DNA from 2 places in the Stenotrophomonas maltophilia genome. Region 1 is predicted to be linked to the other one. Evidence: predicted binding sites of a transcription regulator. Region 1 holds the regulator's gene; the other holds the start of a gene.

The links. The regulator FliA, encoded in region 1, starts transcription of late flagellar genes. The targets are predictions, from matches to a motif close to TAAAGTTTNNCNNNCNNNGGCCGATAA.
Region 2: EZ304_RS15760 (GGDEF domain-containing protein) is a predicted target of FliA. The motif match lies at 4,548-4,574, and genes of this name have one in related genera.

The regions. Positions count from the first base shown of each region.
Region 1 is NZ_CP037858.1:79,832-91,185, reverse strand. Features, by position in the region: gene flhB (flagellar biosynthesis protein FlhB) at 1-709, shown strand, start outside; gene flhA (flagellar biosynthesis protein FlhA) at 754-2,814, shown strand; gene flhF (flagellar biosynthesis protein FlhF) at 2,960-4,582, shown strand; gene EZ304_RS00355 (MinD/ParA family ATP-binding protein) at 4,569-5,456, shown strand; gene EZ304_RS00350 (RNA polymerase sigma factor FliA) at 5,453-6,196, shown strand; gene cheY (chemotaxis response regulator CheY) at 6,254-6,646, shown strand; gene EZ304_RS00340 (protein phosphatase CheZ) at 6,646-7,251, shown strand; gene EZ304_RS00335 (chemotaxis protein CheA) at 7,254-9,083, shown strand; gene EZ304_RS00330 (flagellar motor protein) at 9,186-9,926, shown strand; gene motD (flagellar motor protein MotD) at 9,928-10,944, shown strand; gene EZ304_RS00320 (ParA family protein) at 10,949-11,354, shown strand, end outside.
Region 2 is NZ_CP037858.1:3,428,821-3,440,174, reverse strand. Features, by position in the region: gene gpmA (2,3-diphosphoglycerate-dependent phosphoglycerate mutase) at 1-110, opposite strand, end outside; gene nfi (deoxyribonuclease V) at 205-879, shown strand; gene EZ304_RS15770 (cation diffusion facilitator family transporter) at 918-1,898, opposite strand; gene EZ304_RS15765 (TonB-dependent siderophore receptor) at 2,071-4,320, opposite strand; gene EZ304_RS15760 (GGDEF domain-containing protein) at 4,607-6,022, shown strand; gene EZ304_RS15755 (MFS transporter) at 6,118-7,335, opposite strand; gene EZ304_RS15750 (winged helix-turn-helix transcriptional regulator) at 7,414-7,863, shown strand; gene EZ304_RS15745 (metallophosphoesterase) at 7,937-9,064, shown strand; gene EZ304_RS15740 (response regulator) at 9,197-9,880, shown strand; gene EZ304_RS15735 (sensor histidine kinase) at 9,936-11,258, shown strand; gene EZ304_RS15730 (alpha/beta hydrolase) at 11,338-11,354, shown strand, end outside.

The sequences.
Region 1 (11,354 bases):
GGAGGCCATCGCCGAGTTCACCAAGTCGCTGCTGCGCGTAGCCTTCGTCGGCGTCGCCGCCGGGCTGGTGGTCTGGACCGGCTTCGACACCCTGCGCGGGCTGATCCACCACCCGCTGGAAACGGCCATCACCGACGGCCTCGGCTTCACCCTGCGGCTGCTGCTGGCCACTGCCGGCGCCATGCTGGTACTGGCCGCCATCGACGCGCCCTACCAGCGCTGGAACTGGATGCGCAAGCTGAAGATGACCCGTGAAGAGCTGCGCCGGGAAATGAAGGAAAGCGAAGGCAGCCCGGAGGTGAAGGGCCGCATCCGCCAGCTGCAGCAGCAGTTGGCCAACCGCCGGATGATGGAAGCAGTGCCCACCGCCGACGTGGTGGTGGTCAACCCCACCCACTACGCGGTGGCCCTGAAGTACGAAGGCGGGGCCATGAACGCCCCGACCGTGGTCGCCCTGGGCGTGGACGAGACCGCCCTGCGCATCCGTGAAGTGGCCGACGGCAACAAGGTCGCGATTGTCTCTGCCCCGCCTTTGGCACGCGCCTTGTATCGGGAAGGCCAACTCGGAAAGGAAATCCCCGTGAGACTGTATTCGGCCGTCGCCCAGGTCCTGTCCTACGTCTACCAGCTGCGCGCCTGGCGCACTGGCCCGATGCCGGACGCCCCGCACATCCAGGTGGATGAATTCGGCAAGGGAGGCCGCCCGTGAGCGCCCAGCCCTCCACCGGATTCAACACCCGCCGCGCCCTGGAAATGATCCGCCAGGGCCTTGGCGCGCCGCTGATCGTGCTGGCCCTGCTGGCCATGGTCGTGGTGCCGCTGGCCGCGCCGGTGCTCGACGCGCTGTTCACCTTCAACATCGCCATCTCGCTGATGGTGCTGCTGGCGGTGGTCTACGTGAAGCGCCCGCTGGATTTCACCATCTTCCCGATCGTGCTGCTGATCACCACCATGCTGCGGCTGGCGCTGAACGTCGCCTCCACCCGCGTGATCCTGCTCAACGGCCAGAACGGCCACGACGCCGCGGGCAAGGTCATCGCCGCCTTCGGCGAATTCGTGATCGGCGGCAACTACGCGGTCGGCATCGTGGTGTTCGCGATCCTGACCATCATCAACTTCGTGGTGATCACCAAGGGCGCCGGCCGCGTCTCTGAAGTGACCGCGCGCTTCATCCTGGACGCCATGCCCGGCAAGCAGATGGCGATCGACGCCGACCTCAACGCCGGTTTGCTGACGCGTGAAGAAGCCAAGCTGCGCCGCGAGGAAGTCCGCGAGGAAGCCGACTTCTACGGCGCGATGGACGGTGCCAGCAAATTCATCCGCGGCGACGCCATCGCCGGCATCCTGATCCTGTTCATCAACATGCTCGGCGGCCTGGCGGTGGGCGTGCTGCAGCATGGCATGCCGTTCGGCGAGGCCGCTGCCACCTACACCCTGCTGTCGATCGGTGACGGCCTGGTGGCGCAGCTGCCGGCCCTGCTGGTCTCCAGCGCCGTGGCCATGCTGGTCACCCGCGCCTCGCGTTCGCAGGACATGGCCCAGGCCATGACCGGCCAGGTGTTCGGCCAGTACCGGGCGCTGGCGATCACCGCCGGCATCATCGGCGTGGTCGGCCTGGTGCCGGGCATGCCCAACGTCGCTTTCCTGACGCTGTCCGCGATCCTCGGCTTCATCGCCTGGAAGGTCTATCGCAAGGGCAAGGCTCCGGCTGCCGACGCCGCGGCCGGCGGCACCGATGCCGCCGCACTCAATGCGCTGGGCCGCCCGGCCGCGCCGGCACCGACCGCCGAACTGAGCTGGGACGAGCTGCGCCCGGTCGATCCGCTGGGCCTGGAGGTCGGCTACCGGCTGATCCCGCTGGTGGACAGCAACCAGGGGGGCGAACTGATGGCGCGCATCAAGGGCGTGCGCCGCAAGCTGACCCAGGACGTTGGCTTCCTGATTCCCTCGGTGCACATCCGCGACAACCTGGAACTGCCGGCCAACGGCTACCGCGTGCTGGTGCATGGCGTGCCAGTGGCCACCGCCGAGATCCACCCGGACCGCGAACTGGCGCTGGACCCCGGCAGTGCCCTCGGCGCGCTGGAAGGCATCGCCGGCAAGGACCCCGCGTTCGGCCTGGATGCCACCTGGATCCAGCCGCACCAGCGTGCCCAGGCCGAGACGCTGGGCTACACCGTGGTCGACCCGGCCACGGTGGTCGCTACCCACCTCTCGCACCTGATCCGCGAACACGCGCCGGAACTGCTCGGCCACGAGGAAGTGCAGCACCTGCTGGCCAACCTGGCCAAGAGCGCGCCCAAGCTCGTCGAAGATCTGACACCGAAGGCGCTGCCGCTGTCGGCGGTGGTGCGCGTGCTGCAGAACCTGCTGGTGGAGCGCATTCCGATCCGCCAGCTGCGCAAGATCGCCGAGGCACTGGTCGAACACGCGCCCAGCAGCCAGGACCCGGCAGTGCTGACCGCTGCCGTGCGCACCGCACTGGGCCGCTTCATCGTGCAGGAGATCGCCGGAATGTCGGCGGAGCTGCCGGTGTTCACCCTCAACCCGCAATTGGAACGTGTCTTGCAGGAGTCCACGCAGGGCAACGGCGCCGCGCTGGAACCCGGACTCGCGGAGCGACTGCACCAGAGCCTGGCCGAATGTGTCAGCAAGCAGGAAGCGCGAAACGAGCCGGCGGTCGTGCTGGTACCGGGCCCGGTGCGCGCCGCGCTGGCGCGTCTGGTCCGCCACAGCGTTCCGTCGCTGTCGGTCCTGGCCTACAGCGAGGTGCCGGAGGACAAGCGCCTGAAGCTGGTCGGAACGATCAGCTGACGCCGCCCGCCGATGCGCCAGAAAACAGACACCACTTTCGAACCAACGCAACAGACAGATACCAAGGGGAACCCGCACCGTGCAGACCACCGACCACCCGAGTTCTCCGACCGCCACCCCGCCGTCTTCGTCCCGTGACCACAGCATGAAAATCAAACGATTCGTCGCCGCCGACATGCGCTCGGCCATGAACCTGGTGCGCAAGGAACATGGTCCTGACGCCGTGATCCTGTCCAACCGCCGGATCGAGGAAGGCATCGAGATCGTCGCCGCCGCCAACTACGACGAGAGCGCCGTGCAGCGCGCACTGGAAGCCTCGCGTCGTGACGTCGCTCCTCCGCCGGCACCCAAGCCGCGTACCGCCGCCGATGCTGTGATCGCTGCGGTGACCCGCCGCCGCAGCGCTGCCCCGGCGCCGGAGCCGGTGGCCGCCACCACCTCGGCCGTGGCCGCCCTCGCCCGTGCGGCCGTGGGTGCCACCGGCCGCACCCTGGACAGCGCCGACGAGATCGTGCCGACCCGCGGCAGCACCGGCTTCGCAGCCACCCTGGCGCGCGCCGCCGTCAACGAACCGGCGCTGCCCGAACAGATCTTCGCCCCGTTCGCCGAGGCCATCGTCGCACCGGGCCCGGCCGTCACCGCGCCGGCCAACCGCGCCCGCTTCCAGATCGACCCGCCGCACGACACGCATCACGAAAGCGTGCCCCCCGCCGTGCAGCCGCCGCCGCTGCCGGGCGCTGCCATGGCCGATGTCCAGCCTGACATCGCCGCCAGCGAACCGGCAGCGCTCGAAGCCGTCGCCGAAGCCAGTCCGGCCCCCGTGCTGGCCCCGGCACCGACGCTGACCGTGGTCGCCCAGGACGACGCCGAGATCCGCCAGCTGCGCCAGGAAGTGGCCGGCATGCGCCAGGTGATCGAGCGCGAGATGAACCGCTTCACCGACGAGCGCCTGCGAGGCTGCCCGGTACGCGCCACCGCGCTGGACCTGATGGACGAGTACGGCTTTGATGCCGGCCTGGCCCGCGACGTGGCCATGCAGATTCCGCTGGAGACCGAAGCCCACCGTGGTCGCGGCCTGATGCTGGGGCTGATCTCGCGCAAGCTGCCGATCGCCCCGGTCGACCCGCTGGAAGAAGGCGGCGTGATCGCCCTGGTCGGCCCGACTGGCGCCGGCAAGACCACCACCATCGCCAAGCTGGCCTCGCGCTTCGCCGAGAAACACGCGCCGCGTGACGTCGCCCTGGTGACCACCGACACCACCCGCATCGGCGCCCGCGAGCAGCTGTACGGCTACGGCCGCCAGCTCGGCATCGCCGTGCACGAAGCCAACAGCGGCACCGACCTGGACCAGCTGCTGGAACGCCTGAAGGACTACAAGCTGGTGCTGATCGACACCGCCGGGCTGGGCCCGCGCGACCGCGCACTGGCCGCCCAGCTGCAGTGGCTGCGCGCCGCCCGCCAGGTGCGCACCCTGCTGGTGCTGCCGGCCAACACCAGCTTCGGCGACATGGACGAGGTGGTCCGCCGCTTCGGCGCCGCCAACCTGCAGGGCCTGGTGCTGAGCAAGCTGGACGAGACCGGCCGCTTCGGCAACGCCCTGTCGGTGGCCGTGGACCACGCCCTGCCGATCACCTGGGTGACCGATGGCCAGGACGTTCCGGACGACCTGCACCGGGCCAGTGCAGCCAATCTTGTACTTCGCCTTGAAGATTTGCGCCGAGCGGCCGATATGCCCTGCAACCCGGAGTTGAACCATGCCGTCGCGTGAGTACGCCAAGCTGACCAAGACCTTCCCGCTGTCGGCGACCCGCAGCGAGCCGCTCGGCCCTGTGCGCACCATTGCCGTGACCGGCGGCAAGGGCGGCGTGGGCAAGACGAATGTGTCCGCGAACCTGGCCGTGGCACTGGCCGGCATGGGCAAGCGCACGCTGCTGCTGGACGCCGACCTTGGCCTGGCCAACATCGACGTGATCCTGGGGCTGAACCCCACCTTTACGCTGGCCGACCTGGTCGCCGGTCGCTGCTCGCTGGACGACGTCATCGTCGAAGGCCCGAACGGCGTGCTGGTGGTGCCGGCCGCATCCGGCCGCCGGCACATGGCCGAGCTGGCCCCGGCCGAGCACGTCGGCCTGGTCAACGTGTTCTCTGAGCTGGAACGTGAACTGGACATCATGGTGGTCGACACCGCCGCGGGCATCACCGACGGCGTACTGACCTTCTGCCAGGCCGCGCAGGACACCGTGGTGGTGGTCTGTGACGAACCGGCTTCGATCACCGACGCCTATGCGCTGATCAAGGTGCTCTCGCGCGAGCGCGGCGTGGACCGCATCCAGGTGGTGGCCAACATGGTGCGCGACCCGAACGAGGGCCGCGTGCTGTACGAAAAGCTGACCCGCGTCTGCGAGAAGTTCCTCGCCGATGTCTCGCTGAACTACCTGGGCTGCGTGCCGCAGGATGACTGGCTGCGCCTGTCGGTGCAGCGCCAGCAGCCGGTGGTGAAGGCCTATCCGTCCAGCCCGGCCGCGCTGGCGATCACCGAGATCGCGCGCCGCACCGCACGCTGGCAGGCGCCGACCGAACCGCGTGGCGGCGTCGAGTTCTTCCTCGAGCGCATCCTCAAGCAGCGCGGGGTGGCCGCATGAAAGGCGCAGCCCAGTACCGGGAGGTCCAGCGCTCGGCGGCCAACGAGGTCATCGCCCAGCACTCGGACCTGGTGCGGCGCATCGCCCACCACCTGGCTGCGCGGTTGCCGGCCAGCGTTGAAGTGGACGACCTGATCCAGGCCGGCATGATGGGCCTGATCGAAGCCTCGCGCAGCTACGACGCCGACCAGGGCGCCTCGTTCGAAACCTATGCCTCGATCCGCATCCGCGGTTCGATGATCGACGAGATCCGCCGTGGCGACTGGGTGCCGCGCTCGGTGCACCGGCGTGCCCGCGATGCCGCCGCCACCATCCGCCGCCTGGAACAGAGCAGTGGCCGCGCCGCCAGCGCCACCGAAGTGGCCGCCGCGATGGAGATGCCGCTGCCCGAATACCTGCGGTTGATGGAAGACGCCGCACGCGGCCAGGTGCTGAGCCTGGAGTCGCGCATCGAGGACCAGGGCGAGCTGGACACCGTCGCCCAGGGCGGCCCGACCCCGCAGCAGGTGCTGGAGCGCGGCGAGTTCGGCCGCGAGCTGGGCAAGGCCATCGGCCACCTGCCCGAGCGCGAACAGCTGGTGCTCTCGCTCTATTACGAGCAGGAACTGAACCTGAAGGAGATCGGCGCGGTGCTCGGCGTGAGCGAGTCGCGGGTCTGCCAGATCCATGGCCAGGCGGTACTGCGCCTGCGTGGCCGATTGAAAATCTTCGAGGCCGCCGACGCCGGCCTGGAAGAATGAACATGCCCGAGGCGGCTGCCCCCGGCCGCCCGGAATGAACAACAAAGGAACTCTGCTTTGAACAAGAACATGCGCATCCTGATCGTCGACGACTTCTCGACCATGCGTCGAATCGTCAAGAACCTGCTGGGCGATCTGGGCTTCACCAACACCGCCGAAGCCGAGGACGGGCATGCCGCGCTGTCGCTGCTGCAGAGCCAGCCGTTCGATTTCGTGGTCACCGACTGGAACATGCCGGTGATGACCGGCATCGAACTGCTGAAGGCGATCCGCGCCGATGCCAAGCTGAAGACCCTGCCGGTACTGATGGTCACCGCCGAAGCCAAGCGCGAGCAGATCATCGAAGCCGCCCAGAACGGCGTGAACGGCTACATCATCAAGCCGTTCACCGCGCAGACGCTGGAAGAGAAGCTCGGCAAGATCTTCGAACGCCTGGCGGCCAGCGCCTGATGGATACCACGGTCGACAAGAACGCCCTCGCCCTGCGCCTGCAGGAAGCCCTGGACGCCCTGGAGTCCGGTGACGAAGCCGCCTGGCGGCAACGCATCGACGGACTGGTCGCGCTGCGTACGCAGCCGATGATGAGCGGCCTCTCGCGGCTGGCCCGCGAGCTGGGACAGGCACTGGGTGAACTGCCGACCGTACCCAGCGAGGCCGGTGAACTGGACGACGCCTGCGCACGCCTTGACCACGTGGTGGCGATGACCGAACAGGCCACGCACCGCACCCTGGACCTGGCCGAGGAATGCCGCAGCCTGACCGAACAACTGCGCGCCGAAGGCCTGCAGCCGGGCCAGGACACGCAGCTCGAGCGCATCCGCCACAACCTGACCGAGATCGCCCTGACCCAGAGCTACCAGGACCTGACCGGGCAGATCATCCGTCGCGTGGTCGGCATCGTCCGCCGCGTGCACGAGGGCTTTGGCGCACTCGGCCTGCCGCCGGAACAGCATCGCACCGATCCGGAACTGGCCGGGCCGGCACTGAAGGGACTGGACCGCCACGCGGTCTCGCAGAACGACGCCGACGACCTGTTGTCGGATCTGGGGCTGTAAGCATGAGCGCGGTATCCGACGACATCACTGCCGATTTCATCATCGAGGCCCAGGAAATCCTGGATCGCCTGGGCGAACAGCTGGTGTCGCTGGAGCAGGCACCGCAGGACACCGAGCAACTCAACGCGGTGTTCCGCGGCTACCACACGCTCAAGGGCGGCGCCGGCTTCCTTGGCGTCACCGCCATGGTCGAGCTGTGCCACGCCGCTGAAGAAGCCCTGGGCATCGCGCGTGCCGGGCAGGCGGTACTGCAGGCCCACCACTTCGACGCCGCCCAGCAGTCGCTGGACTACCTGCAGTCGATGCTGGACGCCGTGTCCTCCGGTACCGAGCCGGGCTATGCGCCGCCGGACCTGATCGCGCAGTTCGACATGCACGGTGGCACTGCCGCGCCGGTCGCTGCGGCCGCGCCTGCGGCAGGCGGCAGCGACCTGATCACCGACGACGAATTCGAGGCCCTGCTCGATCAGCTGCACGGCGGCAACGCGCCGACCGCGGTCGCGCCAGCGAAGAAGGCCGACGACGGCCTGATCAGCGAAGACGAGTTCGAAGCCCTGCTGGACCAGCTGCACGGCGGTGCTGCGCCAGGCGCGAAGCCTGCTGCCGCCATCGCGGCGGCACCCGCCGCCGCACCGCGCCCGGCACCTGTCCCGGCGCCCGCAGCCAAGCCAGCGGCCAAGCCGATGGCCGAGGCCGAGCACACCGTGCGCGTGGACACCAAGCGCCTGGATGCGATCGTCAACCTGATCGGCGAACTGGTGCTTTCCCGCAACCGCCTGAAGACCCTCCGTGCACGCCTGCGCGACGAGGAGCTGGATCGCGCCGTATCGACGCTGGACATCGCCACTGCGCGCCTGCAGTCGGCGGTGATGCGTACCCGCATGCAGCCGGTGGGCAAAGTGTTCTCGCGCTTCCCCAAGGTCGCCCGCGACGTCGCCCGCTCGCTGAAGAAGGAAGTGGACCTTGAGCTGGTCGGTGCCGAGACCGAGCTCGACCGCAACCTGGTCGAAGCGCTGGCCGACCCGCTGGTGCACCTGGTCCGCAACGCCATCGACCACGGCGTGGAAATGCCCGACCTGCGTGAAGCACAGGGCAAGCCGCGGATGGGCCATGTGCGCCTGTCCGCCCAGCAGGAAGGTGACTACGTCAGCATCGAGGTGCAGGACGATGGCGCCGGCATCGACCCCGAGAAGCTGCGTGCCAAGGCGCGCGAGAAGGGCCTGATCGACCCGGAGGCCGCTGCCCGCCTGAGCAGCGAGGAATGCCTGCATCTCGTGTTCCTGCCCGGCTTCTCGACCAAGCAGCAGGTCACCGACATCTCCGGCCGCGGCGTGGGCATGGACGTGGTGCAGTCACGCATCCGCGAACTGAGCGGCCAGATCCAGATCCAGTCGGAGCTGGGCCGTGGCAGCCGCTTCCTGATCCGCGTGCCGCTCACCCTCGCGATCCTGCCGACCCTGCTGGTGCAGGCCGGCGAGGACGTCTACGCGCTACCGCTGGCACGCGTGATGGAAGTGCTTCACGCGCCGCGCACCTCGCTGGGCTGGTTCGATGGCCGCGCCGTGCTCGATCGCCGCTCGCACACCCTGCCGCTGGTCGACCTGCGCCAGTGGCTGGATGTGACGCCCGCCGCGTCGACCCTGCTGACCATCGTGGTGCTGCAGGCCGGTGAAGCGCGCTTCGGACTGGTCGTGGACCAGGTGCGCGGGCGCGAGGAAGTGGTCATCAAGCCACTGCCCAAAGCCCTGCGCGGCCTGCGCGGTTATGCCGGTGCAACCTTGATCGGCGATGGTCGCATGGCACTGATCCTGGACGTGGACGGCATACGCTGAAACCCCGCCGGGCATGGCCCGGCGACCCGAAAACTGTGACTACCGTCTGTACGCGCTCTCCCGGTGTCTCAAGTCCCATTCATACAAGCCGATACCGGAACCATGGATAGACTCAGCCTCATTGGACTCTTTCTCGCCCTGGCCTCGCTGGTCGGTGGCAGCATCCTCAAGGGCGCCGGCCTGGCGTCGTTGTGGTCGCCTGCGGCGTTCGTGATCGTCATCGTCGGCACCGTCGCCGCGATCCTGCTGCATACCTCGCCGGCGGTGTTCAAGCATGCCTTCAAGATCGTGCGCTGGGTCGTGCGCCCGCCACACAGTGATCGCCGCGAACTGATCCAGCAGATCGTCGAGTGGAGCAACATCGCCCGTCGCCAGGGCCTGCTGGGCCTGGAATCGCAGGTGGAAGCGCAGCAGGACCCGTTCCTGCGCAAGGGCCTGCAGCTGCTGGTGGACGGCGTTGAACCCGAATCGATGCGTCACATGCTGGAGATCGAACTGGGCAGCCAGGAACACCAGGACCAGGCCGGCGCCAAGGTCTTCGAAGCGATGGGCATCTACGCACCCACGCTGGGCATCATCGGTGCGGTCCTCGGCCTCATTGCCGTGATGAAGAACCTGGCCGACCCGAGCAAGCTGGGCCACGGCATCGCCGCTGCGTTCACCGCCACCATCTACGGCATCGCCTCGGCCAACCTGTTGTTCCTGCCGATCGCGGCCAAGCTCAAGAGTGTGATCTCGCACAACACCCGCGATCGCGAGATGGTCATCGAAGGCCTGATCTCGATCGCCCAGGGCGAGAACCCGCGCAACATCGAAACCAACCTCTCCGGCTTCCTGCACTGACATGGCCCGCCGCAAGCACCACGAAGAGCACGCCAACCATGAAGCATGGGCGATCCCCTATGCCGACCTGATGACGCTGCTGCTCGCCTTCTTCGTGGTCATGTACGCGATCTCCTCGGTCAACGAGGGCAAGTACCGGATCATGGCCGACGCGCTCACCGATGCCTTTGGTGGTGCGCCGCGCACGATCAACCCGGTGCAGGTCGGCAACAAGCAGGTGCAGGGCGGCGGCTGGGACAGCCCGTCGGTGATCAAGTCCGGCACCAAGGTCGGCCCGTCCGCGCCGGCACCCTCGCACGACCCGACCCTGCTGCCGTCGATGGCCTCGCAGATGCGCATGCCTGTTTCGGTGCACAACCAGGAACAGATCGCCCGTGCCGAGCGCCAGCTCAACAGCATCGCCGACCGCCTCACCGCCGCGCTGGCGCCACTGATCGACCGCGGCATGATCAGCGTGCGCCGCACCGAACTGTGGATCGAAGTGGAGATCAACAGCGACATCCTGTTCCCCACCGGCTCGGCCGCGCTGGACGTGCATGCACGGCAGACGCTGGCCAGCCTGGCCGAGGTGCTGCGTGACGTGCCCAACAGCGTGCGCGTGGAAGGCCATACCGACAACGTGCCGATCGCCACCGCCACCTTCCCGTCGAACTGGGAGCTGTCGGCTGGACGCGCAGCCAGCGTGGTGCACCTGTTCGCCGACCAGGGCGTGCAGCCGTCGCGACTGGCAATGGTCGGCTATGGCCAGTTCCGTCCGCGCGAAGAGAACGACAGCGCGCAGGGGCGCAACCGCAACCGCCGGGTGATGGTCATCATCCTGGCCGACACCTCGCATTCGGTGGATCCACTTGGCCAGCGCCTCAATGCGGCCACCGGCGCCGCCGACAACAGCGCCACCGAACAAGCCGCCGCAACTCCGGCTGCCGCCCCCACCTCCCCCATCGCACCGGTGAAGTTGCCGCCGGTGCCGGCTGGCAGCCGTGTCGGCGCCGCCGTTCCCCCGGCAATGAAGGAGTAAACCGATGCGCATCTGGGCAGTCGCCAACCAGAAGGGCGGAGTCGGCAAGACCACCACCACCCTCGCCCTCGGCCGTGGCCTGGCCGCGCTTGGCCATCGCGTGCTGCTGATCGACCTTGATCCGCATGCCTCGCTCAGCCGCGCTTTCGGCGTGCCGGTGGATCCGCCGCCGGCCGGCGTACTGGAACTGTTCGGCGCCCCGCCGGCGGATCTTTCCAGCCTGTGCCATGCCAGCAACATCCACGGCCTGGACTATGTCTGCGCGCAGTCGGCGCTGGCCACGCTGGAGCGCCGCAGCGCCAACCAACCCGGCCTCGGCCTGGCCCTGCAGAACGCACTGGCGCGTCACCAGGGCCAGCACGACTACATCCTGCTGGACTGTGCCCCCACCCTTGGCCTGTTGATGATCA
Region 2 (11,354 bases), 1.2 Mb from region 1:
GCTTCCCGGCGCCCCTGCTCGGTCAGGTCGACATCGACCCAGCCGGTGAAGCGGTTGTCCAGGTTCCACTGGCTCTGGCCATGGCGCAACAGTACGAGTTTACGGGTCACTGCAGGGTCTCCAACGCGAGGAAAGGCAGGCGGCCATTGTAGCCCCGGGCGCCACTCACCGGGCCGTGGCACCGCGCATGCGATGCTGCGGCCAATGAATACGGTGATCGACCCCGGGCGCTGGGAAGGCAGCGTCGCCGCCGCCCGCGAGCAGCAGATCCGGCTGGCTGGCCGCGTGGAGCGCCAGGACCGCCTGCCGCGCAACGTGCGCTGGCTGGCCGGGCTGGATGTCGGCTTCGAAGACAGCGGCGCCATCACCCGCGCCGCGGCGGTGCTGCTGGATGCGAAGACGCTGCAGCCCGTAGCGCAGGAAATCGCGCGGATTCCTACGGTGATGCCCTACATCCCCGGCCTGCTCAGCTTCCGCGAGCTGCCAGCGTTGTTGGCCGCGCTGGCGCTGCTGCCGCGCACGCCGGACCTGGTGTTCGTCGACGGCCACGGCATCAGCCATCCACGCCGGCTGGGTGTGGCCGCTCACCTCGGTGTGGTCACTGACCTGCCAAGCATCGGCGTGGCCAAGTCGAAACTGGTGGGCCGGTTCGTCGAACCGGGCGTCGAGGCCGGCGCGCACACACCGCTGCTGGATGGCGATGAACAACTGGGCTGGGTGCTGCGCAGCAAGATCCGCTGCAAGCCGCTGTTCGTGGCCGGCGGCCATCGGGTGAGTGCCGATACCGCGCTGGACTGGGTGCAACGCACGCTGCGTGGCTACCGGCTGCCGGAGCCGACCCGGCTGGCGGATCGGCTGGCCTCGCGACGGGACGAATGACCGCACCGGGCATTCCCCGGTGCGGCCTTCATTTTCATTCAACGATGCACGTGACCGCGATGCCCCTGCGCGTCCTCGCCATGGTCGTGGCCTTCATGGCCCTCGTGCTCGCCGCCCTTGGCCGGTGCCGGCTCGCCACAGGCTTCGCCGCAGTGGTCCGCTTCGAGCTGCAGTGTCACGTGCTCGATGCCGAAGTCATCGTGCAGGCGCCCGCCCAGCTCACGGCGCAGCGCATCGGCATCGGTGCCGTCGCGCATCACGATGTGCGCGGTCAGCGCCGGGGTGCTGGAGGCCAGCGCCCACACATGCAGGTCATGCACGTCCAGCACCGCAGCGTGGCCGGACAGGCTGTCGCGCACCTTGGCCACGTCCATGCCCTTGGGCACGCCTTCCAGCAGCACGTTGATCGCCTCTCGCATCAGTACGTAGGTGCGCGGCAGCACCCACAGGCCGATCAGTACCGCCAGGATGGGATCGATCGGCTTCCAGCCAGTCCACTTGATCAACAGCGCGCCAGCAATCACTGCCACCGAGCCGAGCATGTCCGCCCACACTTCCAGGTAGGCGCCCTTCACGTTGAGGCTCTCGCCGCTGCCGGCCTGCAGCAGGCGCATCGAGATCAGGTTGATGACCAGGCCCGCCGCCGCAATCACCAGCATGCCCGACGAGGCAATCTCCTGCGGTTCACGGAAACGCCCAATGGCTTCCCACAGGATGTAGCCGGCAACCACGAACAGCATAGCGCCGTTGATCATCGCGCCCAGCGCTTCCAGGCGCGCATAGCCGTAGGTGCGACGCGCGTCCGGCGGGCGCCGGCTCAGCCGCACCGCGACCAGCGCGATCATCAATGCCAGAGCATCGGTGGCCATGTGCGCCGCATCGGACAACAGCGCCAGGCTGTTGGTCCAGAACGCGCCCACCACTTCGACGACGAGGAAGGTGGAGGTCAGGCCGAGCGCCCACCACAAGGGTTTCTCGTGGCGGATCTCGGATGGCAGGTGATCGTGGTCGTGGCCCATGGCAACAGCTCCTTTGCGATGGAGGCAGGCTACGCCGGCGGCCGTGGGGAAACTATCACGGTGTTTATAACATTGCAGGCGCGCAGGTCCGGAGCCGCCGGGCATGGCCCGGCGCTACCCAGTAGCGCCAGGCCGTGCCTGGCGAGCCCAGCGGAACGACGCCCGCCTGCGATCAGAACCCGAAACGCAGGCTGGCCCAGTACGCGCGGCCCGGCTCGTTGTAGGTTGCCGCGCCGGCATCGCTGCTGTTGGCCTCGCGGAACAGGCGCTTGTCGGCCAGGTTGTTGACGCCGAAACCGAAGCTGACCGTCTCGGTCACCTTGTAGCGCGCGCTCACGCCCCAGATGTTGTACGCACCACGGTCCTGCAGCGCGAGCGACGGATCGCAGGTACCGGTGCAGCGCGGATCATTGTTGATGTTGGTGGTGGCCGGCTTCTGCTTGCCGTAGAACGTGCCGGTCAGCAGCAGCGACAGCTTGTCGGTGGCCTGCCAGTCCAGCATCGTGTTGACGGTGTACTTCGGAATCACCGACAGCGGCTGGCCGGTGCTCTTGTTCTCGTTTTCCACCATGTAGGTGAAGTTGTTGCTCCACTTCAGGCGGTTGCCCTGCTCGCCCAGCAACGGGATCACCAGGTTGCCTTCAAGCCCCTGCACGATCGCCTTCGGTGCGTTCTCCCAGCGGAAGATGCGGCCCCTGGTGTCGGCAGTCAGGCCGATCTGGGTGTAGCCGGCCTGGATCTTGTCCTTGTAGTCGTTGTGGAAGTAGGTCAACGACGCCTGCCAGCCGCTCTGCGGTGCCCACTCGATGCCCAGTTCCTTGTTCAGGCTGGTTTCCGCCTTCAGGTCCGCGTTGCCGCGCATGTAGCAGCCGGCGCCCAGGCTCGGCAGTGCATTCGGGCAGCCATTGCCACGGGTGTAGTACAGATAGTCCGGATTCGACTGGTACAGGTTCGGCGCCTTGAACGCGCGGGCGATGCCGCCCTTTACCACCCAGTCGCTGTTGATGCGGAACTGCGCATTGAGGCTGGGGCTGGTGTTGTTGCCGAACTGGCTGTGGTGGTCGAAGCGCAGGCCTGGGGTAACGATCCAGCGCTCACCCAGGTAGATGTTGTCTTCCACGAACACGGCCGTGGTCTGCGCGTCGGACTTGCCGCGTGTGCGATCGGCCGACAGCCCCGGGATGCCGCCGCCGCTGGTACTGGACTGGCTCATCGAATACGGGTCGGTCAGGCGGCTGTCCAGGTACTCGAAGCCCAGCGTCCAGATGTTCTCGGCGCCGCCCAGCGTGGTCGGGAAACTCACTTCCCCATCCAGCTGGTAGTTGCGCAGGCGCGAGGTCGACCAGTCGGTACCGTTGAAGCTGCCTTCCGGGCCACCGGCCAGGCCTTCGTTGATGCGCGAGTTGTTCACCGCTTCCACCGCGGCGGTCACCCGCGAGGTCACGTCGCCCCAGCGGCCACGATGGGTGATCGCGCCGGTGTTGCGGTACATGCGGTTGGTCTCCGCCTTGTTGTCGGCCAGGGCGGCCAGATCGATGCCGGTCGAAGTGCCGGTGGTGCTGACCGCACGGTCGCCGGCGTAGATGTTGCCCTGGCGGCTGGTGCCGGCTTCGAACTCCACCACCTGGTTGGCGGTCACGTCCCAGCGCAGCAGCGCGTTGACATCGCGGTTCTTGACGCCCTCGCGGCCGGCCGGCGGCACCGCGTTCGGATTCGTCGCGAAGTCACGGTTGAGTTCCAGCGAATCGGCGTCGGTCTTGTTGAGATTGCCGTACAGGCGGAACGACAGGGTGTCGGTCATCGGCCCGCTCAACTGCAGGCCGACGCGCTCGCTGCCGCCTTCGGCGCTGTGCTCGGGCACCAGGCCGTACAGGTCGACCGCACCGGTCAGGTCGCCGGTCGGGCGCTTGGTGATGATGTTGACCACGCCGCCAGAAGCACCGGAGCCATAGCGTGCCGCCGCCGGGCCGCGCAGCACTTCGATGCGCTCGATCATTTCCGCCGGCACCCAGTTGGTGTCACCGCGGGTATTGCGCTCACCGCTGCGCCCCATGCGCACGGCATCGCGTGCGCCGATGCGCTTGCCATCGACCAGGATCAGGGTGTTTTCCGGGCCCATGCCACGCAGATCGATCTGGCGGTTGTTGCCGTACTGGCCCGAGGCACTGTTGCCGGTCAGGTTGACGCCGGGCATGGTCCGCAGCAGCTCGGCGATGTCATTGGCTGGCGGGCGCCGGGCGATGTCCTCGGCGGTGATGGTCGAGGTACCCAGTGCCTGGCGCGCGATCTGCGAGGCGGTGACGTGCACCGTGTCGATATCGGTAGCGTCGGTTTCGGCCTGGGCGGTCAGGGCACTGCCGGCCAGCAGGGCGGCAACAGCAAGCGCCAGCGGGCGCGGCGATAGGACAACGGCAGGAGACATGATCAGGACCTTCTGGCAGGGCTACGGGGCCTCTGGCAAAGGGCTTGAGGCAGCGACGAGGGGGAGGCGGAGCAGTGCTGCAGGCACCTGCAGCCCGGTCCGTGCGCGCATTCTCCCACCAATGCGATTGATTCTCAAATGCGTTCACTCATTGCCGCAGCGGCGCCGATGTGGTTTGCGCACCGTGCAACCCTGCACCGCGCGTAAACTGGCCGGCTAACCCGCCATCAACCGCACGCCTCCGCGGCCGATACCCGTGGTTTGTCGTACGCAGTCAGAGATCGACGTGGAAACACCCCAACTGGACGATGCCAGCCAGCCGCTGGCCGAGGCGTGGCAGCTGTGCCTGCAGCAGGCCGGCCCAGCCGCTACCGCGCTGCTGCATGCCGCTGCCGCCGATGCCCCACCGGCGCTGGCCCAACGCTTCTACGAAGTGCTGCTGCAGGACGCACGTGCACGCCGCTTCCTGTCCCATGACCAGGTCAAGCAGCGCCTGCAGCCGGCCATGCAGCGCTGGCTGGTGCAGCTGCTGACCACCGACGCCGCCGGCGTCGTCGCCACCGTTGCCTCGCAACGGGTGATCGGCGATGTGCATGCACGGGTCGGTATTCCCGTCGACCTGGTCACCCGCGGCGCGCGCGTGCTCAAGCACGAGCTGTTCGTGCGCCTGCGTGACGACGCGCCCGACAGTGCCACCGCATTCGCCGCCATCGACTGCCTCAGTGCGATCATGGACATCGCCATGGAAGGCATGACCCTCGCCTACACCCATGCGCGCGAGCGCTCCAGCCGCGCCGACGCGGCATACCGGCTGTTCTCGCTGGTGCAGAACGTCAGCACCGAACGCGAGCGCCAGCGTGCACTGCTGCTGGACTGGGAAAACGCCCTCCTCTACGCGTTGGCCGGCCATATGCAGGGCAGCGACAGCGCCAGCCTGGCCACCTCCGAATTCGGCCTGTGGTTCACCCACAAGGGTATTCCCAGCTTTGGCGAAAGCAGCGAGACCCAGCAGGTCGGCCGGCTGATGGCCCGCATCGACGGATGCCTGCAGCGCGCCACTGACGATGACCCTGCGCAACGCCTGGCAGCCCTGCCGTCGATCCGCGAGGACCTGGCCAGCATCCGTACCCTGATGACGCTGCTGTTCGAACGCATCGGCGAACTGGATGCCGGCAGCGACGCGCTGACCAACCTGCTCAACCGCCGCTTCCTGCCCACCGTGCTGCGCCGGGAAATCGAGCTGGCCACACGCAACCGCACGCCGTTCTCGCTGCTGCTGCTCGACCTGGATCATTTCAAGGCAATCAACGACGGCCACGGCCACGATGCCGGCGACCGCGCGTTGCAGCACGTCGCCGGCCTGCTCGGCCAGCTGACCCGCGGCAGTGATTACCTGTTCCGCTATGGCGGCGAGGAGTTCGTGGTGGTGCTGGTCGCGGCCAGCGAATCACAGGCCGCGGTGATCGCCGAGAGCCTGCGCCGGCAGATCGCACAGTCGCCGGTAGCACTGGCCAATGGCCAGGTGCTGGAGCTGACCGCCAGCATCGGCGTGGCCGGTCACGATGGTCATCCGGATTACGAGCGGCTGATGGCACGTGCCGACGCCGCGATGTACGAGGCCAAGCGCAGCGGCCGCAACCGCGTGGTGGTGGCCAGCGCGGACCTGCAGGAAGCCCCGGGACGGCGTGCACTGCAGCGATGACGACAGGACAGGTAGAGTCGACCGCTGGTCGACTATCGCGCGCAGCGCGGGATTTTTCGCACGCGGGGCGAAGAGCAGTCGACTGACAGTCGCCTCTACCGACAGCCGGCTCTACCAATACGGCCGCCAGCTGCTGCTTTCACCGCCACCACCCGCCACGCCGCCCACCACAGCAGCGCGAGCACCGCGATGCCGGCGCCCAGCAGGCACACCGCAGGCCAGCCATGCCGGGCCTGCATCCAGGGCCCAGCCGCCGCACCGGCACCGCTACCCACGGCATAGAACAGCATGTACAAGGCCACCAGGCGTCCATGCTGCTCACCCGGCGCGCCCAGCAGCAGCGCCTGGTTCGATACATGCAGCGCCTGCCCACCCAGATCGAGCACGATCACACCCAGCAGCAGCAACGACAGCGACTGCGGCATGCCCAGCAGCGGCCACCACGCGACCAGCATCAGCAGCAACGCGCCAAGACTGACCCGATCGGCAAAACCGCAGTCCATCCAGTGCCCGACCCGCGCTGCCATCAATGCACCCACCACCCCGGCCAGGCCCAGCGCACCGATGGCCGCGGTGGACCAGTGCAGCGGCGGTGCCGACAGCGGCAACGGGGCGGCGGCCCAGAACACGTTGAGCCCCGCAAACAGCAGCAACGCCAGCGGCCCGCGCTCGCGCAGCGTTCGGTCCTCGCGCAGCATGCCCAGCATCGAGCCCAGCAGTTCGCCCCAACGTGGCGGCAACGCCGGTATCGGCACGGCCGGCAGGCGCCGCCACAGCAGTATGGACAGGGCCGCCATCACCGCTGCCGACAACAGGTAGACCGCTTGCCAGCCGGCGATGGCCGCCACCGTGCCGGACAGCACCCGCGCCAGCAGCAGCCCGATGAACACCCCGCCCTGCACCACCCCCACCACGCGCCCGCGCTGCGTGGCCGGGGCCATCGCTGCCGTGTAGGCGATCAAGCCCTGGGTCAGCGCGGTGCCCAACAGCCCGGCCAGCAGCATGCCCGACAACAGCCAGCTGGCCGTGCGTGCCGCCGCCAGCCACAGCAGAGCCACCACCAGTGCCGCCAACTGCAGCCGCAGCAGTCGCCGCCGATCACCGCGGTCAGCCAGCGGCAGCAATCCGATTAATGCCAGCACGCTGCCGGCCTGGGTCGCGGCCAGCACCGCACCGGCTACTGCCCGCTCCAAGGCAAAGGCCTGCGCCAGCCGATCCAGCAGCGGTTGTGCGTAATAGACATTGGCAACGCTGGCACCGGCGGCAACCGCAAGCAGCACCAGCAGGGAGCGTGGAATCGGCATGGCACTCATTATCTGGTTGCATATTGAAACCGAATGCAGGCTAGCGCCATTGGTTTTAAACTGCAACCACATCGGACGGAGACCGCCATGCACGCAGACAGCCCCTGCCCCGTTGCCCGCAGCGCCGATCTGCTCGGTGATCGCTGGGCACTGCTGGTGATCCGCGATGCCTTCGACGGCGTCAGCCGCTTCGGCGACTTCCAGCGCAGCCTGGGCGCCGCCCGCAACATCCTCAGTGATCGCCTGCGCAGGCTGGTCGAGGCCGGCATCCTGCAACTGCAACCGGCCTCCGACGGCTCGGCCTACCAGGAATACGTGCTCACCGCCGCAGGCCTGGAACTGTTCCCGCTGCTGGTCGCACTGCGCCAGTGGGGAGAGCGCCATCGCTTCGGTGCAGGCGAAGCCCATTCACAGCTGATCGAATCGGCGACGCGGCGGCCGCTGCCCTACATGCAGCCGCGCGGGCGTGACGGCCAGCCCCTGCAGGCCGCCGCAACACGTGTGCGCAAGCTCAAGGACGACGGGCACGGCGCCTGACCCGCCCATTCGCGCACACCACGATCCGGTCGTGCCGGTTAGCATCGGATGTTTCCGCCGCCGGACACCGCCGATGTCGCGCTATCGCCCTTCCCTGATGACCGCCCTGCTGCTGCCGCTGCTGGCCTGCAGCGCCGGAGCCACACAGGCCCGCGAGGTTGCCGCGCCCGCCGACCACGTGCAGGCCGATGGCCCCTATGTGTTCCGCGAGGGCGACCGGCTGCAGGCCAGATGGATCTGCGACGACAAGGTCGAGTCGCACACGCTTGCCACGCAGGCCGCAGGTACCGATATCGCCCCGCGCTGCGGCTACGAACACACGGTGCATGTGGCTGCCCCGAATGCACCGTCGATCTCGGTGCTGCCGGCCGTGCCGCGCATCGTCGCGCTGTCCGACATCCACGGCCAGTACGGACTGCTGGTGCGCCTGCTGCGCGCCCACCAGGTCATCGACGCACAGGACCGCTGGGCGCTGGGCAAGGACACCCTGGTCATCGCCGGCGATGTATTCGATCGCGGCCCGCAGGTGACCGAAGCCTTCTGGCTGCTGTATGGCCTGCAGCAGCAGGCGGCTGCGGCCGGCGGCGCGGTGCACTTCGTGCTCGGCAACCACGAGACCATGGTGCTGTACGACGACCTGCGCTATGTCAACCCGAAGTACCTGCGCAGCGCCCAGCTGCTCGGTCGCAGCTACCCGCAACTGTACGGTCCCGACTCGGTGATCGGGCAGTGGCTGCGCACCCGCCCGGTACTGCTGAAGATCGGTGACACCCTGTTCCTGCACGGCGGCATTTCGCCCGAAGCCGTCGAGCTGGCGCTGGACCCGGCGCGCACCAACGCGGCCTACCAGGCCTCGCTCGGCCTGCCCAGGGCCGAAGTGAAGGCCGACCCGGCCACCGCACCGCTGTATGACGGCAAGACCAGCCCGATCTGGTACCGCGGCTACTTCGATGGGCGCCTGGACACCGCAGGGGTGCAGAACGTGCTCGACCGCCTGCAGCTCTCGCGCATCGTGGTCGGCCATACCTCGATGCCGCATGTCAGCAGCTTCCATGGCGACCGTGTGATCGCCATCGACAGCAGCATCAAGAACGGCGAGAACGGCGAACTGCTGTTCATCGAAGATGGCAGGCTCAGCCGTGGCCTGCTGGACGGTTCGCGGGTGCCGCTGGCGCAGGGCGAGCCCGGCCTGCAGGACTGAATGGCGGAACAGCGCGACCGCGCCCAACGGCGCCGCCGCGCTCCACCTTCACCCGGTTTGCGGCTACCCTCGGCAGCCGAGAGGCCCACCCCGTCCATCCGGTGGGCCTGACCGTTACAGGAGCCCCCGCGCATGCGCGTTCTGATTGCTGAAGACGACCCGGACATCGCCTCCGGCCTGTGCGCCTCGCTGCGCCGGCAGGGGTACGTGGTCGACCACGTCGACAATGGCGCGCACGCCGACGCAGCCCTGGGCTCGACCCAGTACGCACTGCTGGTGCTGGACCTGGGCCTGCCGCAGCTGGATGGCCGCGATGTGCTGCAGCGCCTGCGCCTGCGCGGAGATGGCCTCGCAGTGCTGGTGGTGACCGCCCGTGACGGTCTGGCCGAGCGCGTGCGTGTGCTCGACCTGGGTGCCGACGACTACCTGGTCAAGCCGTTCGCGCTGGACGAATTCGAAGCACGCGTGCGTGCCCAGCTGCGCCGGGTCACCAGCAATGGCAACCCGGACCTGCGCATCGGCCGCCTGCGCATCGACCTGGCCGGGCATCGGGTGTGGATCGACGACCAGTCGCTGGAACTGACCGCGCGCGAATTCGGCCTGCTGTCGGCACTGGCGGTACGCGCCGAGCGCATCGTATCGCGCGCGCAGCTGGTGGAAGCGCTGTGCGACTGGGGCCAGGATCTGACCGACAACGGCCTGGACATCGCCCTGCACCGCCTGCGCCGCAAGCTGCAGCCCGGCGGCATGGGCATCCGCACCGTGCGCGGGCTGGGCTACATGCTGGAAGACGCGCAGGACGAAAGCGCCTCGTGATCAGTGGCCCCCCCCCAGCCTGCGCCGGCGCCTGCTCGCCTTCCTGGCGCTGCCGATGCTGGGCCTGCTCACCTTCAACACGATCCTGGCCTATTACGTTGCGCTGGACTATTCCAACCGCATCCACGACCGCAACCTGATCGACGACACCCACTCGTTCGCGCAGATGCTGAGCACCATGCCGGTGACCAGCGACCTGTCTCCGCAGGCGCGCTTCCTGATCGAGTACGACCCCGACGGCCATCGCTACTTCAACGTCGACAGCAGCCGCAAGGGCACCCTCAGCGGCAACGCCGACTTCAGCCCCTATGCCCCCTCGCAGGACTGCACCGGCGTGCATCCGGCGCTGTACGACGGCAACCTCAATGGCCAGCAGGTGCGCATGGCCACCGTCTGCACGCAGGCGATGAACGATCCGCAGGACCAGCTGGCGGTGACGGTGGCCGAGAGCATGGCCGACCGCCGACAGCGTGCGCGCGAGATCCTGATGATCATCATCCCGCTGATGACCATGCTGGCGCTGGGCACTGCCGCGCTGGTCTGGTTCGGCGTGACCTACGGCCTGCGCATCCTGACCCCGCTGAGGACCCGCCTGGCGCAGCGCCGCGGCGAACTGGCACCGATCTCCGATGCCGACGTGCCGGAGGAGATCCAGCCACTGATCAGCACCATCGACGATCTGTTTGCCCGCCAGGCGGAAATGATCACCCTGCAGAACCGCTTCATCGCCGATGCCGCGCACCAGCTGCGTTCGCCGCTGGCGGGCATGGCCCTGCACGTGGACCAGGCGCTGGCACATGGTGATCCCGATACGGTGCGCGAGGCACTGCAGCACATCCGCCGGCTCAACCAGCGCACTGCCCGGGTCAGCACCCAGCTGCTGGCGCTGAGCCGGGCCCAGACCGTGCCCGATACCGTGGAGGCACTGGACCTGTGCGAGCTGGTGCCGCAATGGGTCGGCACGCGCGTTCCGGAGGCGATCCGTGATGGCATCGACCTCGGCTACCGCGGCAGCCCCCATCCGCTGCGTGTACTCGGCAACGGCGCCATGCTGCAGGAAGCGCTGGACAACCTGATCGACAACGCCCTGCGTTATGCCGGCCGCAATGCGACCGTCACGGTCGGCGTGCACGCGCTGGACGACAATGATGTCGAACTGTATGTGGAAGACAACGGCCCCGGCGTGCCCGACGACGTGATGCCACGGCTGGGCGAGCGCTTCTTCCGGGCACCGGGCACCAATGCCAGCGGCACCGGCCTCGGCCTGGCCATCGCGCACGAGGCGGTGGAGCACTTCGGCGGCCGCCTGAGCTTCCTGAACCGCCCCGGTGGCGGACTGAAGGTCGCCATCACACTGCCGCTGCTGAAGGCGCCCTGACCCGGCCCGGGGCGCTGAAAGGCTGGCGAAAATCGCGCTTGCGATCCTGCCATCCCCACTGCCGTCCCGGAGCCGCCAGGTGACCGAATCGCACGA